Linked DNA regions of Oharaeibacter diazotrophicus. The protein of the gene in region 2 interacts with the protein of the main gene of each other region in a pairwise test. Links are inferred from orthologs where the notes say so. Each region holds a gene or a part of one and is shown on either strand. Other genes may lie near its edges.

Region 1 (4,296 bases), on a different replicon or contig from region 2:
GATCTGCGCCCTCGGCGACGCCGCGGCGTGGCCGATCCAGGGCCTGATCAAGAACTTCCGCCCGGTGATGGAAGCCCGCATCGACGCCTACGCCAAGGCGCACGCCGTGGCGGCGGAATGAGGAGGGGGCGATGGGCGAGGAGCCGGACAACATCGTCTTGAAGCTGCTCCGGGAAATGCGCGCGGAGCAGATCGAGCAGGGTAGGAAGATCGACCGACTCGAGAACCGCTTCGACCGCATGGACAAGCGGTTCGACGAGTTGAGGCACTCCGTCCTCTATGCCTTGGGGCTCGGAACGAGCGCCGGCCTGCGGGCCGACGAGCAGGAGGCCAAGGTCGACGAGATCGAGGCCCGATTGAACAAGATCGAAGAGCTGCTCACCAAGGCGTGACGGTTCAAGGGTGATCGAGCCGCTCCGGCGGCCCAAGAGGCGAAGTGATGGCAAAGCTCATCGTCGACGGAACCGAGATCGAAGTCGCGCCGGATGCGACGCTGCTGCAGGCCTGCGAGCAGGCCGGCGCGGAGGTTCCGCGCTTCTGCTTCCACGAACGGCTGTCGATCGCCGGCAACTGCCGCATGTGCCTCGTCGAGGTGAAGGGCGGCCCGCCCAAGCCGACGGCGTCCTGCGCCATGCAGGTCAAGGACCTCCGGCCCGGCCCGAACGGCGAGCCGCCCGTCGTGCTGACCAAGTCGCCGATGGTCAAGAAGGCCCGCGAGGGCGTGATGGAGTTCCTGCTGATCAACCATCCGCTCGACTGCCCGATCTGCGACCAGGGCGGCGAGTGCGACCTGCAGGACCAGGCGATGGCCTACGGCGTCGACAGTTCGCGCTACGTCGAGAACAAGCGCGCCGTCGAGGACAAGTACATCGGGCCGTTGGTCAAGACGATCATGACGCGGTGCATCCACTGCACCCGCTGCGTGCGCTTCACCACCGAGGTGGCGGGGATCACCGAGCTCGGCCTGATCGGCCGCGGCGAGGACGCCGAGATCACCACCTATCTCGAGCGGGCGATGTCGTCCGAGCTGCAGGGCAATGTCATCGACCTCTGCCCGGTCGGCGCGCTGACCTCCAAGCCCTACGCCTATCAGGCCCGCCCCTGGGAACTCGCCAAGACCGAGTCGGTCGACGTGATGGACGCCCTCGGCTCGGCGATCCGCGTCGACAGCCGCGGCCGCGAGGTCATGCGCATCCTCCCCCGCCTCAACGAGGAGGTGAACGAGGAGTGGATCTCGGACAAGACGCGCTTCGTCTGGGACGGCCTCAAGACCCAGCGGCTCGACCGCCCCTACGTCCGTGAGAACGGCCGCCTGCGCCCGGCGTCCTGGACCGAGGCCTTCGCCGCGATCAAGGCCAAGGTGGCGGCGACCGCGCCGAACCGGATCGGCGCCATCGCCGGCGACCTCGCCTCGGTCGAGGAGATCTACGCGCTGAAGGGCCTGATGGCCGCGCTCGGCTCTCCGAACGTCGACGGTCGCCAGGACGGCACGGTGCTCGACGGCTCGCTCGGCCGCGGCGCCTACCTGTTCAACCCCGGCGTCGCCGGCATCGAGGCGGCCGACGCCATCCTCTTGGTCGGCACCGACCCGCGCCACGAGGCGCCGGTGCTCAACGCCCGCATCCGCAAGCGCTGGCGCGCCGGCGGCTGCCCGGTCTACGCGATCGGCGGCAAGCGCGACCTGACCTATCCCGTCACCTGGATCGGCACCGGCCCGGAGGCCCTGACCGGCCTCGACGGCGCGGTGCGCGACGTGCTCGCCGCCGCCAAGCGTCCGCTGATCGTGGTCGGCCAGGGTGCGATCGCGCGGCCGGACGGTCTCGCCGTGCTGTCGGCCGCGGCCAAGCTGGCGGTCGACGTCGGCGCCGTCTCGGACGAGTGGAACGGTTTCGCCGTGCTGCACACCGCGGCCTCGCGGGTCGGCGCGCTCGACCTCGGCTTCACGCCGGGTGCCGGCGGGCTCGACGTCCGCGGCATGCAGGGCGGGGCGGTCGACGTGCTGTTCCTGCTCGGCGCCGACGAGATCGCCATGGGCAACTACGTCGGCAGCTTCGTCGTCTACGTCGGCACCCACGGCGACAGCGGCGCTCACCGCGCCGACGTGATCCTGCCGGGGGCGGCCTACACCGAGAAGTCCGGCACCTACGTCAACACCGAGGGTCGCGTGCAGGTCGGCGCCCGCGCCACCTTCCCGCCGGGCGAGGCCCGCGAGGACTGGGCGGTGCTGCGTGCGCTGTCCGACGTGCTCGGCAAACGCCTGCCGTTCGACAGTCTGGCGCAGCTGCGCGCCCGGCTCTACGCCGACCATCCGCATTTCGCGGCGGTCGACGTGCTGCCGCCGTCCGACACGGCCTCCGTGGTCGGTCTCGCCGCCATCGGCGGCACGGTCGGCACCGCGCCGTTCGCGAGCACCATCACGGACTTCTACCTGACCAATCCGATCGCGCGGGCGTCCGCCGTGATGGCCGAGTGCTCCGCGCTCGCCGCCGGCGCCGTCAAGGCCGCGGCCGAGTGAGGGGCGACATGAACTTCTGGTCCGACATCCTCTGGCCCGTCATCGTGATCGCCGCGCAGAGCGTCCTGCTCCTGGTGGTGCTCCTGGTGCTGGTCGCCTACCTGCTCTACGCCGACCGCAAGATCTGGGCGGCCGTGCAGATCCGCCGCGGGCCCAACGTGGTCGGGCCGTTCGGCCTGTTCCAGTCCTTCGCCGACCTCCTGAAGTTCGTGCTGAAGGAACCCGTGATCCCGTCCGGCGCGTCCAAGGGCCTGTTCCTGCTGGCGCCCTTGGTGACGACGACGCTGGCGCTGCTCGCCTGGGCGGTGGTGCCGGTCGCGGACGGCTGGGTGGTCGCCGACATCAACGTCGGCATCCTGTTCATCTTCGCGATCTCGTCGCTGTCGGTCTACGGCATCATCATCGGCGGCTGGGCGTCCAACTCGAAGTATCCCTTCCTGTCGGCGCTGCGCTCGGCGGCGCAGATGGTGTCCTACGAGGTGTCGATCGGCTTCGTGATCATCACGGTGCTGCTGTGCGCCGGCTCGCTGAACCTGACGGACATCGTCAAGAGCCAGGAGACCGGCCTCGCCACCATGATCGGGCTGCCGTGGCTGTCGTTCCTGAACTGGTACTGGCTGCCGCTCTTCCCGATGTTCGTGATCTTCTTCATCTCGGCGCTCGCCGAGACGAACCGCCCGCCGTTCGACCTCGTCGAGGCCGAGTCGGAGCTGGTCGCGGGCTTCATGGTCGAATACGGCTCGACGCCGTACATGATGTTCATGCTCGGCGAGTACGTGGCGATCGTCACCATGTGCGCGCTGACCACGATCCTGTTCATGGGCGGCTGGCTGCCGATCGTCGACCTGCCGCCGTTCAACTGGATCCCGGGCGTGATCTGGTTCACCGCCAAGACCTGCTTCGTCTTCTTCTTCATCGCGATGGCGAAGGCGATGGTGCCCCGCTACCGCTACGACCAGCTGATGCGCCTCGGCTGGAAGGTGTTCCTGCCGCTGTCGCTGGCGATGGTCCTGATCGTCGCCGGTGTCCTGCAGGTCACCGGCTGGGCGGGCTGAGGCCATGGGCTGGCCCGACCTTCCCCTCGCCGGCGTCCTCGGGGCCGCGCTGGGCGTGCTGGTCGGGTTGATCGACTACGCGGTGGTGGCCTCGCTGGTCCGCCGGGCGCTCGCCCGGCTCGGCGGGGCGCCGGACCCGAAGCGGGCCGACCTCGTCATGAAGGTCGTCTTCGTGGTGAACGCCCTGGTGTTCGCCGCGCTCGGCTGGTGGGTCGGGGTTTCGGTGATCGGGATCGGCGTCACGCCGGCCTGACACGTGATCTGGGGTGGGGCAGGGCGCCTTGCAAGGCGACCGCCCTCGACGAGGAACAGAGGAAGAGGGATCGGTCGATGAGACTCGACGCCGTCGCCAAGTCGCTGCTGTTGAAGGAGTTCGTGTCCGGGTTCTTCCTGGCCATGCGCTACTTCTTCAAGCCGAAGCCGACCATCAACTATCCCTTCGAGAAGGGGCCGGTGTCGCCGCGCTTCCGCGGCGAGCACGCGCTGCGCCGCTATCCGAACGGCGAGGAGCGCTGCATCGCCTGCAAGCTCTGCGAGGCGATCTGCCCGGCCCAGGCGATCACGATCGAGGCCGGCCCGCGCCGCAACGACGGCACGCGGCGCACGACCCGATACGACATCGACATGGTCAAGTGCATCTACTGCGGCTTCTGCCAGGAAGCCTGCCCGGTGGATGCCATCGTCGAGGGCCCGAACTTCGAGTTCGCGACCGAGACGCGCGAAGAG
Region 2 (5,489 bases):
GGCGCGGTAGAAGCCGGCGGTGCGGCGGGTCTCCGAGGAAAGGTCGGCGTTGCCCCAGGCCGGGGCGGTGAGCGCGGTGAAGGCGTGGGCGAGGGCGCGGGCGGCGGTCATGGGTCTCATCTCCTGTCGGCGGAGGGCGACGGCGCCACGCCGCCGCCGCTCCGGTGGGAGGACCCTTGCCCCGCCGCGGCCCGCACCGATGTGCGTTTCGTCACACGGTGGGAAGTCCGGCACCCCCGGTCGGGGGGTGCCGGAGCAGCGGCCGCGTTCAGTTCATCTTGGCGTACTTGCCGTCGTGCCAGACGTTGATGTCGTACTTGGCGCCGACGATGTCGCCCTTCTGGTCGAAGGTGACCGGCCCGATGATGGTGTCGACCGGCTTGCCGTCCTTCAGCGCCGCGGCGACCGCGGTGCCGTCGGCGGCGGTGCCGGCGCGCTCGATGCCGGCCGCGAAGGCCTGGATGGTGGCGTAGGCGAACAGGGTGAAGCCCTCGGGCTGGAAGCCCTTGGCCTTGATCGCCTCGACGGCCGCGGCCGCCTCGGGGCGCTGCTGCGGATCGGCCGGGAAGGTGAACATGGTGCCCTCGCCGGCGGGACCGGCGACCGCCCAGAACTCGGGGCTGGCGATCGAATCGCCCATCATCAGGTTCAGCTTGAAGCCCTGGTCGGCGGCCTGGCGCAGGATCAGGCCGGCCTCCGGATGGTAGCCGCCGAAGTAGACGAGGTCGGGGGCGAGGTCCTTCAGCTTGATGACGAGGGCGTTGTAGTCCTTCTCGCCGGGGTTGATGCCCTCGAAGCCGATGGTCTTGCCGCCGGCCTTCTCGAAGCTGTCCTTGACCGCCGTGGCGAGGCCTTGGCCGTAGGGCGACTTGTCGTGCAGGACGAAGATCTTCTTGTCCTTGTAGCGCTCGGCCAGCCACGGCCCGAGGAACTCGCCCTGGGCGTCGTCGCGGGTGTAGAGCCGCATGATCGTGGTCCAGCCCTTGGCCGCCGCCTCGTCGGTGAGCGCCGGGTTGGAGGAGGCCGGCGACATCATCACCACGCCGTTCTCCGCGTAGACCGCCGAGGCCGGGATCGAGGCGCCCGAGCAGGCGTGGCCGTCGACGAACAGCACGCCCTCGCCGACGAGGCGGTTCGCCACCGACACCGCCTGCTTGGGATCGCACTGGTCGTCCTCGACCAGGAGCTTCAGCGTGTCGCCATTGACGCCGCCGGCGGCGTTGATGGCGTCGACGGCGGCCTGGGCGCCGTTGCGGAACTGGTCGCCGATCGCCGCGAGCTGGCCGGTCATCGGGCCGACCACCGCCACTTGGATTTCCCCGGCCCACGCCGGCAACGCCGAAAGGGCGCTGCCGACCGCGAGCGCCCACACCGTCTTCTTCATCGTCATCTCCAGTCCTCCCGGTCCGTCGACCGTGCCGTTCGCCGGCATCTCGCGCGCCCCGGCCGAACGCTATACGCGCCCGCGCCGGCCCGGCAAGCCGCGTCGGTGCCGGATCCGTCGGTGGCGTCCGTCGCCATCCGTGGCCGCCCGCGGTTTGACCGGCCGGCCCGCGGCGCCGTAAGGTCCGGTCCATGCTCGACAAGCTCGAACTCCTGCTCAACCTCGCGCGCGAGCGTCACTTCGGCCGCGCCGCCGAGGCGGCCGGCGTCACCCAGCCGACGCTGTCCTCGGCGGTGAAGAGCCTCGAGGAGCAGTTCGGCGTGATGATCGTGGTGCGCGGCAGCCGCTTCCAGGGCTTCACGCCCGAGGGCGAGCGCATCCTCGAGTGGTCGCGCCGCCTCGTCACCGACGCGCGCACGATGCGCCAGGAGGTCGCGGCGCTGCGCCAGGGCCTGACCGGCACGCTGCGCCTCGCCGTGATCCCGACCGCGCTGCCCTTCGTCGCCGAGATCACCGGCCCGATCTGCGGCCGCCACGAGCGGGTCGGGTTCACCGTGCTGTCGATGACGTCCGACCAGATCCTGAAGAGCATCGAGGATTTCGAGGTCGAGGCCGGCATCACCTACCTCGACGCCGGCGTCGCCGCCCGCTTCGCCGCGGTGCCGCTCTACGAGGAGCGCTATTCGCTGCTGGTCGCACCCGGCGGCCCGCTCGCCGACCGCGCCAGCGTGTCGTGGGCCGAGGCCGGGGCGATGCCGCTCTGCCTGCTGACGCCCGACATGCAGCACCGCCGCCTCGTCGAGCGCCACCTCGGTCAGGCCGGCGCCGCGGTGGCGCCGCGGATCGAGAGCAACTCGATGATCGTGCTGCACACCCACGTGCGCACCGGCCGGTTCGCCTCGATCATGCCGGCCCGCTTCGCCGAGAGCATGGACCGCTCCGGCCTGATGCAGGCGATCCCGATCACCGAGCCGACCGTCTCGCACGCCATCGGCCTCGTCACCACCCGCCGCGAGCCGCAGGCGCCGCTGGTCGCCGCGCTGATCGCCGAGGCGCGTCGGCACGCCGATCCGGCGCCCGATCCGGCCGCCGCGGCGCGTCCGGGCGCGGCTTGAACGAAAGCGACATTTCGCCTCGACAGTTAAATTTCGAGCACCAATTCCGCCGGATCGATAGAGAAACCCTATCGACGGACGAATCCGCTTTATTGATCCCGCCCCCGCGGGGGCGCATCTTCGGCCGTCCGAGGATCCGGGAGGACCAGATTGTCGCGCCATGAATCGTTCAGCGTCGAGCGGACGCGTGAACTCGTCTCCGATTTCGCCGGCCTGGAGGGGCCGCTGCTGCCGATCCTGCACGCCCTCCAGGAGGCCTTCGGCTTCGTGCCCGAGGCCGCCGTCCCCGTGATCGCCCAGGAGCTCAACCTCACGCGCGCCGAGGTCCACGGCGTCGTGACCTTCTACCACGACTTCCGCCACGCCCCGGCCGGCCGCCACGTGGTCAAGCTGTGCCGGGCCGAGGCCTGCCAGTCGATGGGCTGCGACGATCTGATCGCCCACGCCGAGCGCCGCCTCGGCGTCGCCATGGGCGAGACCTCGGCCGACGGCGCCGTCACCCTCGAGCCGATCTACTGCCTCGGCCTGTGCGCCACCGCGCCGTCCGCGATGGTCGACGGCCGCCTCGTCGGCCGGCTCGACGCCGCCGCGATCGACGCCATCGCCACGGAGGTCGAGCGATGACCGTCACCGTCTACGTTCCCCGCGACAGCGCCGCCGTCGCCTGCGGCGCCGACGCGGTCGCGGCCGCGATCCGTGCCGCCGCCGAGGCCCGCGGCATCGACGTCGCGATCGTCCGCAACGGCTCGCACGGCATGCTCTGGCTGGAGCCGATGGTCGAGGTCGCCTTCCACGGCGTCCGTCACGCCTACGGCCCGGTCGGCCCGGCCGACGTGCCGTCGCTGATCGACGCCGGCCTCCTGACCGCCGTGACCGGCGCCCATCATCCGCTCGCCCTCGGCCCGACGTCGAGCCTCGACTGGCTGCGCCGCCAGACCCGGCTCACCTTCGCCCGCTGCGGCGTTACCGACCCGGTCTCGCTCGACGACTACCGCGCCCACGGCGGCTACAAGGGTCTCGAGCGCGCCATCGGCATGGCCCCGCTCGACATCGTCGCCGAGGTCACCGCCTCCGGTCTGCGCGGCCGCGGCGGCGCCGGCTTTCCGACCGGCATCAAGTGGAAGACCGTCCACGACGCCGCCGGGGCGCAGAAGTACATCGTCTGCAACGCCGACGAGGGCGACAGCGGCACCTTCGCCGACCGCATGATCATGGAGGGCGATCCCTTCGTGCTCGTCGAAGGCATGACGATCGCCGGCCTCGCCGTCGGGGCGACCCGCGGCTACGTCTATTGCCGCTCGGAATATCCGCTCGCCATCGCGGCGATGAACGAGGCGATCGCGGTCGCCCGCCGCGCCGGCCTGCTCGGCACCGACGTCGCCGGCTCGGGCCGCGCCTTCGATCTCTTCGTCCGCTCCGGCGCCGGCGCCTACGTCTGCGGCGAGGAGACCTCGCTGCTCGAGAGCCTGGAAGGCAAGCGCGGCCTCGTCCGCGCCAAGCCGCCGCTGCCGGCGCACAAGGGTCTGTTCGGCAAGCCGACCGTCATCAACAACGTGCTGTCGCTCGCCACCGTGCCCTTCGTGCTCGCCGAGGGCGCCAAGGCCTACGCCGACTACGGCATGGGCCGCTCGCGCGGCACCATGCCGATCCAGCTCGCCGGCAACGTCAGGCACGGCGGCCTGTTCGAGACCGCCTTCGGCGTCTCGCTCGGCGTGCTCGTCGACGACATCGGCGGCGGCACCTTCTCCGGCCGTCCGGTCAAGGCGGTGCAGGTCGGCGGCCCGCTCGGCGCCTATTTCCCGCGCGCCCTGTTCGACACCCCGTTCGACTACGAGGCCTTCGCCGCCCGCGACGGCCTGATCGGCCACGGCGGCATCGTCGTCTTCGACGACACCGCCGACATGGCCCGCCAGGCCCGCTTCGCCTTCGAGTTCTGCGCGATCGAGAGCTGCGGCAAGTGCACGCCCTGCCGCATCGGCTCGACCCGCGGCAAGGAGACGATCGACAAGGTCATCGCCGGCATCGAGGTCGAGAAGAACCTCGCGATCGTGCGCGACCTCTCCAACACCATGAAGCTCGGTTCGCTCTGTGCGCTCGGCGGGTTCACCCCATATCCGGTGACGAGCGCGCTGAACCACTTCCCCGAGGACTTCCACCGCTCCCCGCGCCTCGTCGCGGCCGAGTGAGGAGGCACCGATGCTGATCAAGGAAATCGACTTCGGCACCCCGGCCTCCAAGGCCGAGAAGACCGTGACCCTGGTGATCGACGGCGTCTCCGTGACGGTGCCCGAGGGCACCTCGGTGATGCGCGCCGCCATGGAGATGGGGACGCAGATCCCCAAGCTCTGCGCCACCGACACGCTCGACGCCTTCGGCTCCTGCCGGCTCTGCCTCGTCGAGATCGAGGGCCGCGCCGGCACGCCGGCCTCCTGCACCACGCCGGTCGCGCCGGGCATGGTCGTGCACACCCAGACGGATCGCCTGAAGACGATCCGCAAGGGCGTGATGGAGCTCTACATCTCCGACCACCCGCTCGACTGCCTGACCTGCGCCGCCAACGGCGACTGCGAGCTGCAGGACATGGCCGGCGCGGTCGGCCTGCGCGAGGTCCGCTACGGCTACGACGGCGCCAACCACGTCAAGGCGCGCACCGCCGACGGCGCCGCCAACTTCGAGTGGATGCCGAAGGACGAGTCCAATCCGTACTTCACCTACGACCCCTCGAAGTGCATCGTCTGCAACCGCTGCGTCCGCGCCTGCGAGGAGGTCCAGGGCACCTTCGCGCTGACGATCGCCGGCCGCGGCTTCGACAGCCGCGTCTCGCCGGGCATGAGCGAGGCCTTCCTCGAGTCCGAGTGCGTCAGCTGCGGCGCCTGCGTCCAGGCCTGCCCGACCGCGACCCTCACCGAGAAGAAGGTGATCGAGATCGGCCAGCCCGAGCACTCGGAGATCACCACCTGCGCCTATTGCGGCGTCGGCTGCACCTTCAA

Evidence for each region. The genes of interacting proteins can lie anywhere in the genome.
Region 1: the proteins of EDD54_RS18470 (region 2) and nuoG interact in binary tests that used the Escherichia coli proteins (3 or more experiments, as listed by UniProt). The link is inferred for Oharaeibacter diazotrophicus from one-to-one orthologs.

The regions. Positions count from the first base shown.
Region 1 is NZ_SNXY01000006.1:1,266,360-1,270,655, reverse strand. What follows is about bases 1-2,977. They hold nuoG (NADH-quinone oxidoreductase subunit NuoG), read left to right. Parts: upstream 1-439; coding sequence 440-2,515; downstream 2,516-2,977. Other genes in these bases: nuoH (NADH-quinone oxidoreductase subunit NuoH), read left to right, coding at 2,524-2,977; EDD54_RS05995 (hypothetical protein), read left to right, coding at 132-392; nuoF (NADH-quinone oxidoreductase subunit NuoF), read left to right, coding at 1-121. In the rest of the region: more of nuoH, read left to right, coding at 2,978-3,570; EDD54_RS05980 (hypothetical protein), read left to right, coding at 3,575-3,823; NADH-quinone oxidoreductase subunit NuoI, read left to right, coding at 3,901-4,296. UniProt on the Escherichia coli protein: NDH-1 shuttles electrons from NADH, via FMN and iron-sulfur (Fe-S) centers, to quinones in the respiratory chain. The immediate electron acceptor for the enzyme in this species is believed to be ubiquinone.
Region 2 is NZ_SNXY01000010.1:173,418-178,906, forward strand. Bases 1,537-4,386 are described here. They hold EDD54_RS18470 (formate dehydrogenase subunit gamma), read left to right. Parts: upstream 1,537-2,649; coding sequence 2,650-3,123; downstream 3,124-4,386. Other genes in these bases: EDD54_RS18465 (LysR family transcriptional regulator), read left to right, coding at 1,576-2,499; EDD54_RS18475 (NADH-ubiquinone oxidoreductase-F iron-sulfur binding region domain-containing protein), read left to right, coding at 3,120-4,386. In the rest of the region: EDD54_RS23100 (hypothetical protein), read right to left, coding at 1-111; EDD54_RS18460 (branched-chain amino acid ABC transporter substrate-binding protein), read right to left, coding at 269-1,390; more of EDD54_RS18475, read left to right, coding at 4,387-4,685; fdhF (formate dehydrogenase subunit alpha), read left to right, coding at 4,696-5,489. UniProt on the Escherichia coli protein: NDH-1 shuttles electrons from NADH, via FMN and iron-sulfur (Fe-S) centers, to quinones in the respiratory chain. The immediate electron acceptor for the enzyme in this species is believed to be ubiquinone.